Regions from separate parts of the Comamonas sp. CMM03 genome, predicted to be linked through region 2. Evidence: predicted binding sites of a transcription regulator. Region 2 holds the regulator's gene; each other region holds the start of a gene.
The links. Region 2 encodes sigma-54, which starts transcription at its own class of promoters, with help from an activator protein. Its sites were predicted from a motif close to TGGCANGNAANCTGCTTT; they were not measured.
Positions count from the first base shown of each region.

Region 1 (4,654 bases), on a different contig from region 2:
GTTGGCGCGGCAGCCGCCTGGGCGGCCTTGGCGGTTTCGCGCCGGGCGCGGTATTTGGCGGCGAATACCCGCACCTCTTCCAGTGACAGGTAGTTGTCCTTGTTGGTGTCGGCTTCGTCAAAACCCGCGTAGAGCTTGGGCACCAGCATCAGCTCCTTGCGGCTGATCTTGCCGTCCTTGTTGAAGTCCAGCATCTGGAAGTCCTTGATGGCCTTGATCTCGCCCTTGGACAGCGGCTTGCCGTCCGGGCCGGTCATGGCCACGGGGTCGATCTTGCCTTCTGCCAAGGCAGACGCCAGCGGCGCTGCTGCGGCGCAGCACAGGGCCAGGGGCATCAACAGGCGGCGGGACAGAGTGGGCTGGGGCATGGGCGCATTTCCAAAAAAGCAGGACAGACCACCAGTGTGGTGCCTGTCTGCAAACCGGGTACGTTGCTGGGGTAAACCAGGGTAAGCCGATGTATCGCCGTCTGGTGGCCGCTATATGGAGTGATGCCGATCACCGGCGGCCTTATGCCCAGGCGGTTGAGACACGAAATGCGACATGCATTTCCTGGAAGGGGGCGCAGGCCGCAGTGGATCAGGGGTTGGCAATGCCGCTGCGCACATGGCCCGCCGGCACATGGGCCGCCGCCGAGGTGACATGACCGGTCTGGTCGTCAAAAAAGAAGTCGGGCTCGAATTCGCGCAGAAACTCCCCCTTGGCCAGACCGCCCAGAAACATGGCTTCGTCCACCCCGATGTTCCAGTCCATCAGCGTGCGGATGGCGCGTTCATGTGCCGGGGCGCTGCGGGCGGTGACCAGGGCGGTGCGCAGCCGCATGCCGCTGGTGGTGCCGGCCTGGGCGGCCTGCTGGAGCCGATGCAGTGCGGCCAGCAGCGGCTTGAACGGGCCATCGGGCAGCGGCTGGGCCACATGCTCCATTTCATGGCGCTGGAAGGCATCCAGCCCCTGGGTCTGGTAGACGCGCTCGGCCTCGTCGGAGAACAGCACGGCGTCGCCGTCAAAGGCAATGCGCACCTCCTGCGGATGGGCGGCGCTGGCGCCGGCGGATTCGGTCAGCACCCGGGCGGCGGGGTAGCCCAGGCGCAGGGCTTCGGTCACATCGGCGGCATTGGCGGACAGAAACAGATGGGCGCCCAGCGGCCGTAGATAACCGAAAGGGTCGCGCCCCTGGGTGAACACGCCGCGCTGGATGCTGGAAAGCCCATGGGCCTTGGCGCTGCGGAACACCCGCATGCCGCTGACCGGGTCGTTGCGCGAGAGCAGCACCACTTCCACCCGCTGTTCCTCGGGGGTGTTGAAGGCCAGCAGCTTGCGCACCAATGGCAGCGCCACGCCGGGCGGGGCCGGCTGGTCGAGCCGGCTGCGCTGCAGTGCCACATAGCTAGCCGGGTCCCGGTCGAAGAGCTGGTTTTCCTCTTCAAAATCGAACAGGGCGCGCGAGGAGATGGCCACCACCAGTTGGTCGTGCAGGGAAACGGGCATGCAGTCTTTCAGCCAGGGCAATGGCTAAGCATAGCGTTTCCCGGCACATGCCTGCTGCCTGCCTGTGGCGAGACAGCGGTGCTTACCAGTTGGCTTCGCGCTCGGGCGTGGCACTGATCCTGTGGATGGACAGGTCGGCGCCGTCGAATTCCTGTTCCTGGCTCAGGCGCAGGCCCATGGTCTTGCGAAGGAGCCCGTACACGGCAAAGCCGCCGGCCGTGGCCCAGGCCACGCCCATCAGCGTGCCGATCAGCTGTGCACCCAGGTGCACGCCACCCAGGCCGCCCAGTGTCTGGGTGCCGAAGATGCCGGCCGCAATACCGCCCCAGACGCCGCACAGGCCATGCAGCGGCCAGACGCCCAGCACATCGTCGATCTTCCACTTATTCTGTGTCAGCGTGAACATGGCCACGAACAGCGCGCCGGCCACGCCGCCCACCACCAGGGCGCCCAGCGGGTGCATCAGGTCCGAGCCGGCGCAGACCGCCACCAGGCCGGCCAGCGGGCCGTTGTGCACAAAGCCGGGGTCGTTCTTGCCCAGGGCCAGTGCGGCCAGCGTGCCGCCCACCATGGCCATCAGCGAATTGACGGCCACCAGGCCCGAGATCTTGTCCAGGCTCTGGGCGCTCATCACGTTGAAGCCGAACCAGCCCACGGTCAGGATCCAGGCACCCAGGGCCAGGAAGGGGATGCTGGAGGGTGGGGTGGCGGCAATCGCGCCGTCGCGGCGGTAGCGGTTGCTGCGCGGGCCCAGCAGCAGCACGGCGCCCAGGGCAATCCATCCGCCCACGGCGTGCACCACCACGCTGCCGGCGAAGTCGTGGAACTCTGCTCCGGTCAGCGACTTGATCCAGGCCTGCACGCCAAAGTGGCCGTTCCAGGCAATGCCCTCGAAGAAGGGGTAGACCAGGCCCACGATGATGGCGGTGGCAATCAGCTGCGGGCAGAATTTGGCGCGCTCGGCAATGCCGCCCGAGATGATGGCGGGGATGGCGGCGGCGAAGGTCAATAGAAAGAAGAACTTCACCAGCGCGTAGCCGTTGTGTGCCGCCAGTTGTTCGGCGCCCACGAAGAAGCCCGTGCCATAGGCCACGGCATAGCCTACAGCGAAATAGACCACGGTGGAGACGGAAAAGTCCACCAGGATCTTGACCAGGGCATTGACCTGGTTCTTGCGTCGCACAGTGCCCAGTTCCAGAAAGGCGAAACCTGCGTGCATGGCCAGGACCATGACCGCGCCCATCAAAATGAACAGGGCATCTGCGCCCTGTTTTAGTGCTTCCATGAAGCGCTCCAGCTGATATTGGTTGTTCTTGGTGCGCGTGCACGTGAAAAGCACAGAGCGCACTAAAAACAAGCAAAAACCGCGCCAGGCGGTAGCTGGGGTGAGGCGGGTGCACCGGTGTGGGGCGCGTGGACTATCGTGCTGCAGCAAGGGGCTGCGCAATGGGACCCCTGCCCGCGCTGGGTGGGATGCCGCGGGGGAGGGGGCATCCCGCCCCGTTGTGGTGCGGGCCAGCCGGGTCCTGGGGCCTTACCAGATGGCGGCCTGCGCCGTGATCTCCAGGCTGCGCAGCCGCAGTGCGGGATCGTAGACATCGGACACCAGCATCAGCTCATCCGCCTGGGTGGCCTGGGCGATGGACCACAGGCCGGCACGCATGCGTTCGGGGCCGCCGACCACGCCCATGGCCAGAAAGTCCTGGATGGCGGCTTTTTCCTGGTGGCCCAGGCTGGCCATGTAGTGCTCCACCGGGGGCTGCAGGCGGCCGCGCTGGCCGGTGAGAATGCCCAGCACGCGCTGGTAGGTGCTGCTGGCCAGGAAATCGGCTTCGGCGTCGGTGGGGGCGGCAATCACCGGTACGCCGACGATCACATACGGCTTGTCCAGCTGGGCCGAGGGCTGGAACAACTGGCGGTACAGCGCAATCGCCTGGTGGAGCATGCGTGGCGCAAAATGCGAGGCAAATGCGTAGGGCAGGCCTTTGGCTGCCGCCAACTGGGCGGAGAAAAGGCTGGAGCCCAGCAGCCAGATGGGCACATGGGTGCCGGCGCCGGGCATGGCGACGATGCGCTGGTGGTCCTGCGCCGGACCCAGCAGGCGCTGCAGTTCGGTCACGTCGCGGGGGAAATCCTCTTCCGATTCCACGCGGTCGCGGCGCAGCGCGCGCATGGTGGGGCCATCGGTGCCGGGCGCCCGGCCCAGGCCCAGGTCGATGCGGCCGGGATAGAGCTCGGCCAGCGTGCCAAAGGCTTCGGCCACGACCAGCGGTGCGTGGTTGGGCAGCATGATGCCGCCCGAGCCCACGCGGATGGTGGAGGTGCCGCCGGCGATATGCCCCACCAGCACCGCAGTGGCCGAGCTGGCGATGCCCGGCATGTTGTGGTGTTCGGCCAGCCAGTAGCGGGCAAAGCCCAACTCCTCGGCCTTGCGGGCCGTGTCCAGGGCGATGTCCAGCGCCTGGCGCACGGTGCCGCCTTCGCGCACGGCCACCAGGTCCAGCATGGACAGGCGGGGCAGGCGTGGGGGAAAGTCGGTCATGGCAGTTCTCCAGAGGGAAAAATCAAATCGTGTCGCTGCGCGCCGGAAGCCAGTTGGAATGGGTTTTGTGCTTCAGGCGCGGGTTCAGCATGCTCACTGCTGCGTGGGCAGGGGTGCCGCGCGTCGCCGTGCGGTGCGGCTCACTCGCTGCGGCGGGACATTTCGTTCTTGCAGGTGATGCCGATGATCACGCACCACACCAGCGACAGGATGGCAATGCCCAGGTTCTGGCCGCCGCCGGTTTCCATGGCCAGCACGGAAAACGGCAGTGCCACCAGCGCCGCCAGGCGGATGAAGCGGCGCAGGCGTGCCGTGGGCACGCGCTCCTTGAAATACAGCAGCGCTGCATAGCTGGCCACGGCCAGCACGGTCAGGTACAGAAAGGCGTCGCCGCCATAGGGGGCGGCCCAGGTTCGTAGTGATTCCAACATGGGGTCATTGTCAGGCACATGCTGGCGGTCTTGGTGCGGTGCGGGGGATGGCCTCTGGCCTGTGGGGCTGCTGCACCGCTCGGTACATGGATAGGTGCTGTCGGCAGCGGTGGCTCACTTGCGGCGGGATCGCTGGTTCCAGTAGGTGAAGGCCTCGTGGTGTACCTCGATGTCCAGTTCGGCCACGCGGGCC
Region 1 is NZ_JAHUXB010000002.1:684,689-689,342, reverse strand. Features, by position in the region: gene KW830_RS10025 (EF-hand domain-containing protein) at 1-368, opposite strand, end outside; gene KW830_RS10020 (5'-nucleotidase) at 580-1,488, opposite strand; gene KW830_RS10015 (ammonium transporter) at 1,571-2,773, opposite strand; gene KW830_RS10010 (LLM class flavin-dependent oxidoreductase) at 3,023-4,030, opposite strand; gene KW830_RS10005 (hypothetical protein) at 4,171-4,461, opposite strand; gene KW830_RS10000 (DUF2164 domain-containing protein) at 4,576-4,654, opposite strand, start outside.
Region 1: the regulator sigma-54 is predicted to act here: its motif matches at 2,843-2,860, upstream of KW830_RS10015 (ammonium transporter).

Region 2 (4,654 bases):
TCCGCACCCAGGCCGACGCCGATGCCCAGCGCGCCAAGCTGGCCATGCTGGGCTGGGAAGCCCGCGTGAGCGAGCGCGAGCAGAACGGCCGTACCGTGTTCCGGGTGCGGGTGGGTCCATTCGGCAAGCGTGACGACGCCGAGCAGCTCAAGGGCAAGCTCGACGGCGCCGGGGTGGATTCGGCCCTGGTGCGCGTGCAGCGCTGACCGGCAGAACTTTTTGCCACGGCCCGGCTCTGACTGGGCAGTGAATATCCCCTAACAGGAGTAGCTTTGATGAAACGCCGTGAGTTTTCCTTGGCCGTCACCTCGGTCGCATCTGCCATGGCCCTGGGCGCCACCGCGACCGCCCATGCCCAGGCCGCCGCCCCCAAGGAAGGCAAGGACTATGTGAAACTGTCCAAGCCCGCCACCACCGAGGCACCTGCCGGCAAGGTGGAAGTGGTCGAGTTCTTCTGGTACAGCTGTCCGCATTGCAACGCTTTCGAGCCGGCATTCGCCGCCTGGAAGCAGAAGGCTCCCGCCCATGTGGTGGTGCGCCGTGTGCCCGTGGCCTTCAACGCCAGCTTCGTGCCCCAGCAAAAGCTGTATTTCACGCTGCAGGCCATGGACAACTTCGACGCCATGCACGTCAAGGTGTTCCACGCCATCCACGTGGAGCGCAACAAGCTGGCCACCGATGACGCCATCTTCGAATGGGTGGGCAAGCAGGGCGCGAACGTGGCCAAGTTCAAGGAGATCTACAACTCCTTCACCGTGGCCAACCAGGTGCGCAAGGCTTCGGCGCTGCAGCAGGAATACGATGTGGAGGGCGTGCCTTCCATGGGCGTGGCCGGCAAGTTCTACACCGACGGCCCCCGCGCCGGCAGCATGCAGAACGTGCTGAATGTGGTGGATTACCTGGCCAACCAGAGCCGCAAGGCCTGAGCGGTCCCGCTTTCGCCCGGCAGGGCCTGACCGCCCTGCACACAGCCCGCTTTCCAGCGGGCTTTTTTGTGTCGATTTCCTTGCGAGTCGCCCACAGGGCAGCCCTGGGGAAAACCAGTGCCCTACAATGGCTGCAAGATTCATGCCTTCTCACATGACACGCAAACTCCTCCCGATACTCGCGCTGACGGTCCTGGCAGCTGCCATGGGCACGGCACAGGCCGAAAAGGCCGATCGCAACAAGCCCATGAACATCGAAGCCGATGCGCTGCACCATGACGAGCTGCAGCAGGTCAGCACGTTCACGGGCAATGTGGTGCTGACCAAGGGCACCATCGTGCTGCGCGGCGCCAAGCTGGAAGTGCGCCAGGACGCCGAGGGTTACCAGTTCGGCAAGGTCTGGGCGGCCCCCGGCAAGCGCGCGTTCTTCCGCCAGAAGCGCGACACCCAGCCCGGTGCACCCGAAGAGTACGTGGAAGGCGAAGGCGAAATCATCGAGTACGACGGCAAGAAGGACGATGTGCGCCTGATCCAGCGGGGCCAGCTGCGCCGCTACACCGGCGCCACGCTGAGTGACGACATCACCGGCAACATCATCACCTACAACAACCTGACCGATGTGTTCACCGTGGACGGCAACCGCCGCGCCACGCCGGGCAGCGAGGAAGCTGCGGCCGGCTCCGGTGGCCGCGTGCGCGCCGTGCTGGCGCCCAAGACCCAGCCCCCGCAGGCCCCGGTGGCGCCGAGTGCGCAGCCGCTCAAGCCTTCGGACACCATGAAATTGCGCAACCCGTGACCCGCTCTTCCGACACCCCGACCGCCCCAGGCGCCAGCAGCCGCCTGGAAGTGCACCATCTGGCCAAGTCCTATGGCAGCCGCAAGGTGGTCAAGGACGTGTCCCTGGCCGTGCAGAAAGGCGAAGTGGTGGGCTTGCTCGGCCCCAATGGCGCGGGCAAGACCACCTCGTTCTACATGATCGTGGGCCTGGTGCGCAGCGATGCCGGCGATATCTACATCGACGGCCACTCGGTGGCGAACATGCCCATCCACCAGCGTTCGCGCCTGGGCCTGTCCTATCTGCCGCAGGAAGCCTCCATCTTCCGCAAGCTCAGCGTGGAAGACAATGTCCGCGCCGTGCTGGAGCTGCAGCAGGACGAACAGGGCAAGCCCCTGAACAAGGCCGAGGTGGAGCGGCGCCTGACTGATCTGCTCAAGGAACTGCGTGTGGACCACCTGCGCTCCTCGCCGGCGATTGCGCTGTCGGGTGGCGAGCGCCGCCGCGTGGAAATCGCCCGGGCCCTGGCCACGCAGCCGCGCTTCATCCTGCTGGACGAGCCGTTTGCGGGTATCGACCCCATCGCGGTGATCGAGATCCAGCGCATCATCGGCTTCCTCAAGGAGCGCGGTATCGGGGTGCTGATCACCGACCACAACGTGCGCGAGACGCTGGGCATCTGCGACCACGCCTTCATCATCAGCGACGGCCATGTGCTGGCGCAGGGCACACCGGAAGAGATTGTGGAGAACGCCGACGTCCGGCGGGTCTACCTGGGCGAACATTTCAGGATGTAGCCCGCCACTTCCGCCGCCACGACACATACAAGATCACAGAGAGGGAGCGTCGCGTTGAAGCCTGGTTTGTCACTGCGGGTGTCGCAGCATTTGGCGCTGACGCCGCAATTGCAGCAGTCAATCCGCTTGCTGCAGCTGTCCACGCTGGAGCTGGCGCAGGAAGTCGAGCAGATGCTCGACGACAACCCGTTTCTGGAAGTCGACAGCGACGACGCCCCCCGCGAAGACTTCGGCCTGTCCCAGTCGGATACGCCGGTGCAGGGCGATGACTATGCCGCCGATGGCGCGCTGACGGCAGGGGCTGCGGAGGCGCCCGCCGACAGTGCGGAAGGCTCCGGCAGCACGGAATACGATGCCCCCGACTGGGAGGGCGACGGCACCAGCGAACTGCGGCCCGATGACAGCGAATGGGGCGGTGATGCCCCGGCGCGCAACGCCCAGGGCGGCGATGGCGACGAAGTCAGCGCCCTGGATCTGGCCCGTGCACATGAATCGCTGACCGACCACCTGCTGCGCCAGTCGCTGTCGCTGCACCTGTCCGAGCTGGACCGCTATGTGCTGCGTTTCCTGATCGAGAACCTGAACGACGACGGCTACCTCGAAGAGTCGCTGCAGTCCCTGGCCGAGGGCCTGGCCGGCACGGACGACCCGGAACAGCTCGACGAACTGGTGCACCGCTTCACCGTGGCACTGCGGCTGCTGCACAGCCTGGAGCCGGTGGGCGTGGGCGCCCAGGGGCTGGCCGAATGCCTGCAGTTGCAGCTGAACCATCTGCTGCAGCGCGGTGAGGCCGAGGCCAGTGTGGTGGAAACGGCGCTGACAATCTGTGCCCAGCCGCTGGACCTGCTGGCCCGGCGCGATGTGCGCCGCCTGATGCAGGCCACGGGCAGCAGCGAAGAGCGCACCCGCATGGCCATGGCGCTGATCGCCCGGCTGGAGCCCCGGCCCGGCCGGCGCTTTGTCAATGTGGAGCGCAACATCATCGTGCCGGACGTGATCGTCACCCGCGCCGGCCGCCGCGCCAGCGAAGGCACACCCCAGTTCAACGTGCAGCTCAACCCCGACGTGCTGCCGCGTCTGCGCGTGCACGATGTGTATGCCGGTGCGCTGCGCGGCCACAAGGGCAGCGAAGGCCATGCCGGCCTGCAGCAGCGCCTGCAGGAAGCCCGCTGGTTCATCAAGAACGTGCAGCAGCGCTTTGACACCATCCTGCGGGTGTCGCGCGCCATCGTGGAGCGGCAGAAAAACTTCTTCGTGCACGGCGAGCTGGCCATGCGCCCGCTGGTGCTGCGCGACATCGCCGACGAGCTGGGCCTGCACGAATCCACCATCAGCCGGGTGACCACCGCCAAGTACATGGCCACGCCGCACGGCACCTTCGAGCTCAAGTATTTCTTCGGCTCCGGGCTGGGCACGGAAACCGGTGGCAATGCCTCCAGCACGGCGGTGCGGGCGCTGATCAAGCAGTTTGTCTCGGCCGAGAACGCCAAGAAGCCGCTGTCGGACAGCCAGATCGCCGAAATGCTCAAGGAGCAGGGCATCGAGTGCGCCCGCCGCACCGTGGCCAAGTACCGCGAGGCGCTGAAGATCGCTCCGGCCAATCTGCGCAAGACGCTGTAAGCGCAAGGAGTGCCGCAGAGGGCTGCGGGACGCCCGGTGAGGCCACGGCCCGCGGTGGCGGAACCCCTGCGTGCATGCTGCGCTGCCGCAATCCCCCAGACCCGTGCAAACCGGCTGGGCAGCACCGGCAGTTGGAGGTATCGTGCAGCCATCCTTGGTTCATTCCGCACATGCCACGGCCGTTGGCAGCAAAGGAGACACCCCATGGTTGCACCGCTTTCTTCTTCCGCGCTGCCCCGCAAGCTGCTGTCGGCGCAGCCCGAACCCGATCACCCGCACAGCGTGGCCCGCATCGCCGTGGTGGGCAGCCTGCACATGGATGCGGTGCTGCACCTGGAACGTGTGCCCCGGGCCGGGGAAACCGTGATGGCCCACAGCCTGCGCTACCTGCCTGGCGGCAAAGGCGGCAACCAGGCCGTGGCCTGCGCACGCCACGGCGCCCAGGTCACGCTGTTTGGCTGCGTGGGCCGTGACCACCATGGCAACAGCCTGCGGCTGGCGCTGCACGACGCCGGCGTGGACATGGACCATGTGCA
Region 2 is NZ_JAHUXB010000006.1:19,596-24,249, forward strand. Features, by position in the region: gene KW830_RS18915 (SPOR domain-containing protein) at 1-206, shown strand, start outside; gene KW830_RS18920 (thiol:disulfide interchange protein DsbA/DsbL) at 276-926, shown strand; gene lptA (lipopolysaccharide transport periplasmic protein LptA) at 1,081-1,722, shown strand; gene lptB (LPS export ABC transporter ATP-binding protein) at 1,719-2,498, shown strand; gene KW830_RS18935 (RNA polymerase factor sigma-54) at 2,553-4,118, shown strand; gene KW830_RS18940 (ribokinase) at 4,323-4,654, shown strand, end outside.

Region 3 (4,654 bases), on a different contig from region 2:
CAGCACCAGGTTGTGGCCCATGGCAGTCTTGGGCAGCTTGCCCACGTGCTTGAGCGTGACCGAGAAGGTCTTGCAGGCGGCGGGCACGGACAGCGTCTTGACGTTGAACTGCATGGCGTCGTTGCTTTCCACGGTGGCGCTGCAGTCGGCCGCCAGCGCGGGCGCAGCGACAAAGGCCGTGGTGCAGGAGGCAATGGCGCACAGGGTGCGAAGAAGGGTCTTCATGGTGTATGCGGATAAGGGCCCTGGCGGCGGACCGCCGTGGCCGGAACAGAGGGCGGGTGGAGGGGCGCCACCCGGATCGGGTGCAGCCACCACACAGAATGGCTGCAGGGGCGGCTTACCTGGTGAGCGACTTGGCGCCGCGCACGGCCACCACTTCGATTTCCACCAGGTAGGCGGGGTTGGCCAGGGCCGCAATCTCGAATGCCGAGCGCGATGGCAGATGGGGTTGTTCGGCGGTGCCGAAGAACTGGGTGTAGCCCTTCATGAAGCCGGCAAAGTCCATCTTGTTGCCTTTGGCCGGATCCTTGACCAGGAAGACCTGCATCTTGATCACATCGGACATGGTCAGGCCCATGGACTTGAGCTGGGCGTCGATGCTCTTGAGCACGTTGACGGTCTGGCCTTCGGTGTCACCGCCGTAGGCTGCCGGGTCGTTGGCGGCCTTGCTCTTGTCCTGCATGGCAGGTACCTTGCCCGACAGATAGATCGTGCTGGCGCCGGGCGGCACTTCCACCGCGTTGGAGATGGGGAAGCTGGAGTTGGGTATCTTGTAGCGGATCAGCTCGGGGCTCTGGCTGGCGTTGGTGGCACAGCCGGCCAGCAGGGCTGCGGCGCTCAGGGTGGAAATGAACAGGGTGGTGCGCAAAGACATGCAAATACCTCAATCGATAGGGTCGGTGCCGAAGAGCGGCTCGGGAGTGAGAAAAGAAGCAGGGCTGCAGCGCAGTGCGGCCCTGCCGGGGGAGCGGTTTACTTGCGGAAAAGCTTCACGTCATCGGCTTTGACCGCGTCGGTGAACTGGTTGCCGAAATGCGTGCGCACGTAGTTCACCACCTCGGCCACCTGTTCGTCGTTCAGGCGGGCGGCAAAGCTGGGCATGCCGTGCAGGCCGTTCATCACCACGCCGACGGGGTAGGCGCCGGCCGCCAGCTTGGTGTTGCCGGCGAGGGCCGGGTAAAAGCCTGCGCCCTTGCTGCCCTGGCCTTGGGGCATGTGGCAGCCCTGGCAGATGGCCTGGTAGATCTTGTCGCCACCGCGCTGGGTGTTGATCTGGCGGCTGTCGGAGAACCCTGCCTGCAGCGCCGCCACCTCGGCGGCGGGGATGGCCATCACTTCGGTGGCCGTGCCGGTGGCAGGGGCCGCCAGTGCAGGCAGACTGCACAGGCCGGCCAGCAGCAGGGCGGCGGCGCTGAGACCACGGGAAGAATGCGTGTTGCTCATGGTGTTCAATTCCTTGTCGTGGGGGCGGCTCACAGGGCGGCAGCCTTGGCGTGCAGGCGCTGCACGGCGTTCAGCGACGACAGCACGGCACCTTCCTGCCAAGCAGGGATGAAGGAGATGTGTTCGCCTGCCAGCACCAGGCGGTTGTCGATCTGCGCCATGTTGTCGTAGTGCTGTTCGCGCAAGGTGTCGTTCCAGGCGCCAAAGCAGCCCTGTATCCAGCCCATGCGGTGCCAGGCCACGGAGACGCCGTTGCGGAATTCCTGCTTGTACTGGGGGTGGATCTGGCTGCCGTATTCCACGGCCAGGCGGATGCGTTCCTTGGGTGTCAGCGACGAGAAGCGGTAGGCATTGGTGTTCTCGAAAGCGTAGGCGCCCAGCAGCACGGCGGGGCCGGCGCTCATGTAGTCGTTGGAGGGGTAGGAGATCTGCTGGATGGGCAGGTCGGTGTTGGTGATGCCGCCGTAGATGCGTTCATCCTCCTCCCAGAAGCGGCGCTTGAATTCCAGGCCGATCTTCATGGAGCTGCCGTAGGGCAGGGCCTCGATGCCGGCGCGCATCGTGTCGCCGACCTGGATGTCCATCTGGGCGAGGATGGAGGCCGGAATCGTGCACACGCACCAGTCGGCCTGGACCTGCTGCGGCGCACCGTTGCGGGTGTAGCTGACGGTGACGGCCTTGTCGTTCTGCGCAATCTGGGTGACGCGGGCGTTGTACTGGATGGCCTGGCCCAGGTCCTTGGCCAGGGCTTTGGGCAGCATGTCCATGCCGCCATGGGGCTGGAAGATGGTGCTGTGGAATTCGGTCAGGTTGCCGGCGCCGATCTGCGACCACAGGTTCGACTGCAGGACGTCGTGCAGGGCGATGGGCTGGGAGGCCTTGGCGCGGTCCATCAGGCCGCCGCCCGGGTCGATGTCATAGCCGCGGTATTCGCTGGTGTGCAGGCTGGCGGCGTAGCGGTATTCCTTGTCCAGCGCGCCGTAGCTCTTCAGCGCGGCCAGCAGCTTTTCGGCATCTTCCTTGCGGATCACGGCATCCAGGGCGCCCTGGTTGGTGGCCTTGGCCAGCAGCTCCGACACATGGCCGCGGAAGTCGGTTGAGACATGGCGGAAGCGCTGGGGCTTGCCGCCAAACGCCTTGCTGCTGTGCACATAGGCGTTGTGGTTGACCTGGTTGAACACGTCCAGCTGGATGCCGTAGCGGCGGTACAGGTCCATCATGGCGTGGTGGTTGTGGGGAACACGCCAGGGGCCGGGGTTCAGGTAGTTGCCCTTGGCAAACCCCACGGTCTGCGTGGTGCCGTCCAGCTCTGTGAAGCTGTCGCCACCGCGCAGCGTCCAGGCGCGGCCGCCCGCGCGGTTCTGGTATTCCAGCACGGTGACCGTGTAGCCGGCGTTGCGCAGTTCCACGGCGGCCACCATGCCGGCCAGACCGGCGCCCAGCACCACCACGGAGGCCCCGGGCTTGGCCTTGCCCAGCTGGATGGGGCCGGTGTAGCTGGATTCGGCCGCATGGCCCAGGGAAGTCATGGCCTGATACATCACCGAGCCACCGGCCACCTGGCCAATCATCGAGAGCAGTTTCCGTCTGGTAAGTGGAGTTTTTTGTTCTGGCATAGGTCAGCTTGCTTTCTGTTGACGGCCGCGCGGGAAGTACGCAGACCGCCTTGGCTAGTGCAACTCGTATGCCAGCTTGGATAGATACAGAAAGCGCATGCAGCTATTAAATTTGCACCGCTATGGTTGTGGCGCGCACCAATGCCGTGATGCGAAAAGCTACTTTGGTGCAGCTTTGTGAACCAGTGTATGAACTTGTTAATTGATGTGTTTTTGGTCGAGCCGTGCCGCGTTGCGCTGCCTGCGCGGGGCGCAAAAAAGCCCGCTCGGAAGCGGGCTGGTGGTGGGATGCGGCTACGGCCCCAGGACCTGCAGCGAGCGCTGCAAGCAGCGGTGGTTCACGCGGAAGGGTGGCTGCTGGAGCGGGCAGCGTCTTCCAGCCGGTCCACTGTGCGCAAGGGCTCGAACACCCGCATCCAGGTGCCCACCACCCCCAGCGTGCACAGGCTGCCGGCAATGGCCGCCGGCACGGCACCAATGGCCGATGCCATGGCACCGGCGCGGAACTCGCCCAGCTCGTTGCTGGAGCTGATGAACAGCATGTTCACCGCATTCACCCGGCCGCGCATGGCGTCGGGCGTGGAGAATTGCACCAGGGCCGAGCGGATGTAAACGCTGACCATGTCCGCAGCACCAGCCACCGCCAGGCAGGCCAGCGACAGCCAGAACCAGTGCGACAGCGAGAAGATCAGGTTGGCCATGCCAAACACGGCCACGGCCGCAAACATCACCTTGCCCACATGGCGCTGGATGGGGCGGGTGCTGAGCCACAGGCCCATGGCCACCTCGCCCACGGCCATCGATGAGCGCAGCATGCCCAGCCCTTCGGGACCGGTGTGCAGCATTTCCTTGGCATACACCGGCAGCAGCGCCACCACGCCGCCCAGCAGCACGGCAAACAGATCCAGCGAGATGGTGCCCAGCACGATGGGACGGCTGCGGATGAAGCGGATGCCTTCTGCGGCGCGCTGCCACATCGTGCCTTCCAGCGGCTGGCGTGGCGCCGCGTAGCGCACGGGCACCACCGCCAGCAGCAGCACGCCCAGCACCAGGGCGACGGCACACACAGCATAGGTCAACTCGCCGCCACCCAGGCCATACAGCAGGCCGCCCAGCATGGGGGCGGCAATGGCCGAGGTGCGCATCAGCATGCTGTTGGTCGCCAGGGCCTGGGCCAGGTGTTCGCGCGGCACGATCTGGGGCAGCAGGCTTTGCATGGCCGGGCTGGTGAAGGCGCGGCTGCAGCCAAACAGCACCAGCACGGCGTAGATGCCGCCCACCCCATGTTCGCCCAGCGTGGTCAGCCACAGCAGCAGACCGGCGCACAAGGCTGCCACGCTCCAGCTGACGGCCAGGATGCGCTTGCGGCTCATGCGGTCGCTCAGATCCCCGGCAGGCACCAGCAGCAGCAGCATGGGCAGGAACTGCGCCAGTCCCACCAGGGCCAGCGACAGCGGATCGCGGGTGATGTCATAGACCTGCCAGGCCACGACGATGGCCTGCATCTGCTGGGCGAAGAAGCCCAGCATGCGGGCAGCGAGAAAGGGAACAAAGCCCGGCTGGCGCAGCGCGCTGCCGTGCACCGGGGTGGG
Region 3 is NZ_JAHUXB010000007.1:38,306-42,959, forward strand. Features, by position in the region: gene azu (azurin) at 1-225, opposite strand, end outside; gene KW830_RS20835 (RidA family protein) at 341-877, opposite strand; gene KW830_RS20840 (cytochrome c) at 976-1,446, opposite strand; gene KW830_RS20845 (flavin monoamine oxidase family protein) at 1,476-3,062, opposite strand; gene KW830_RS20850 (MFS transporter) at 3,401-4,654, opposite strand, start outside.
Region 3: the regulator sigma-54 is predicted to act here: its motif matches at 3,119-3,136, upstream of KW830_RS20845 (flavin monoamine oxidase family protein).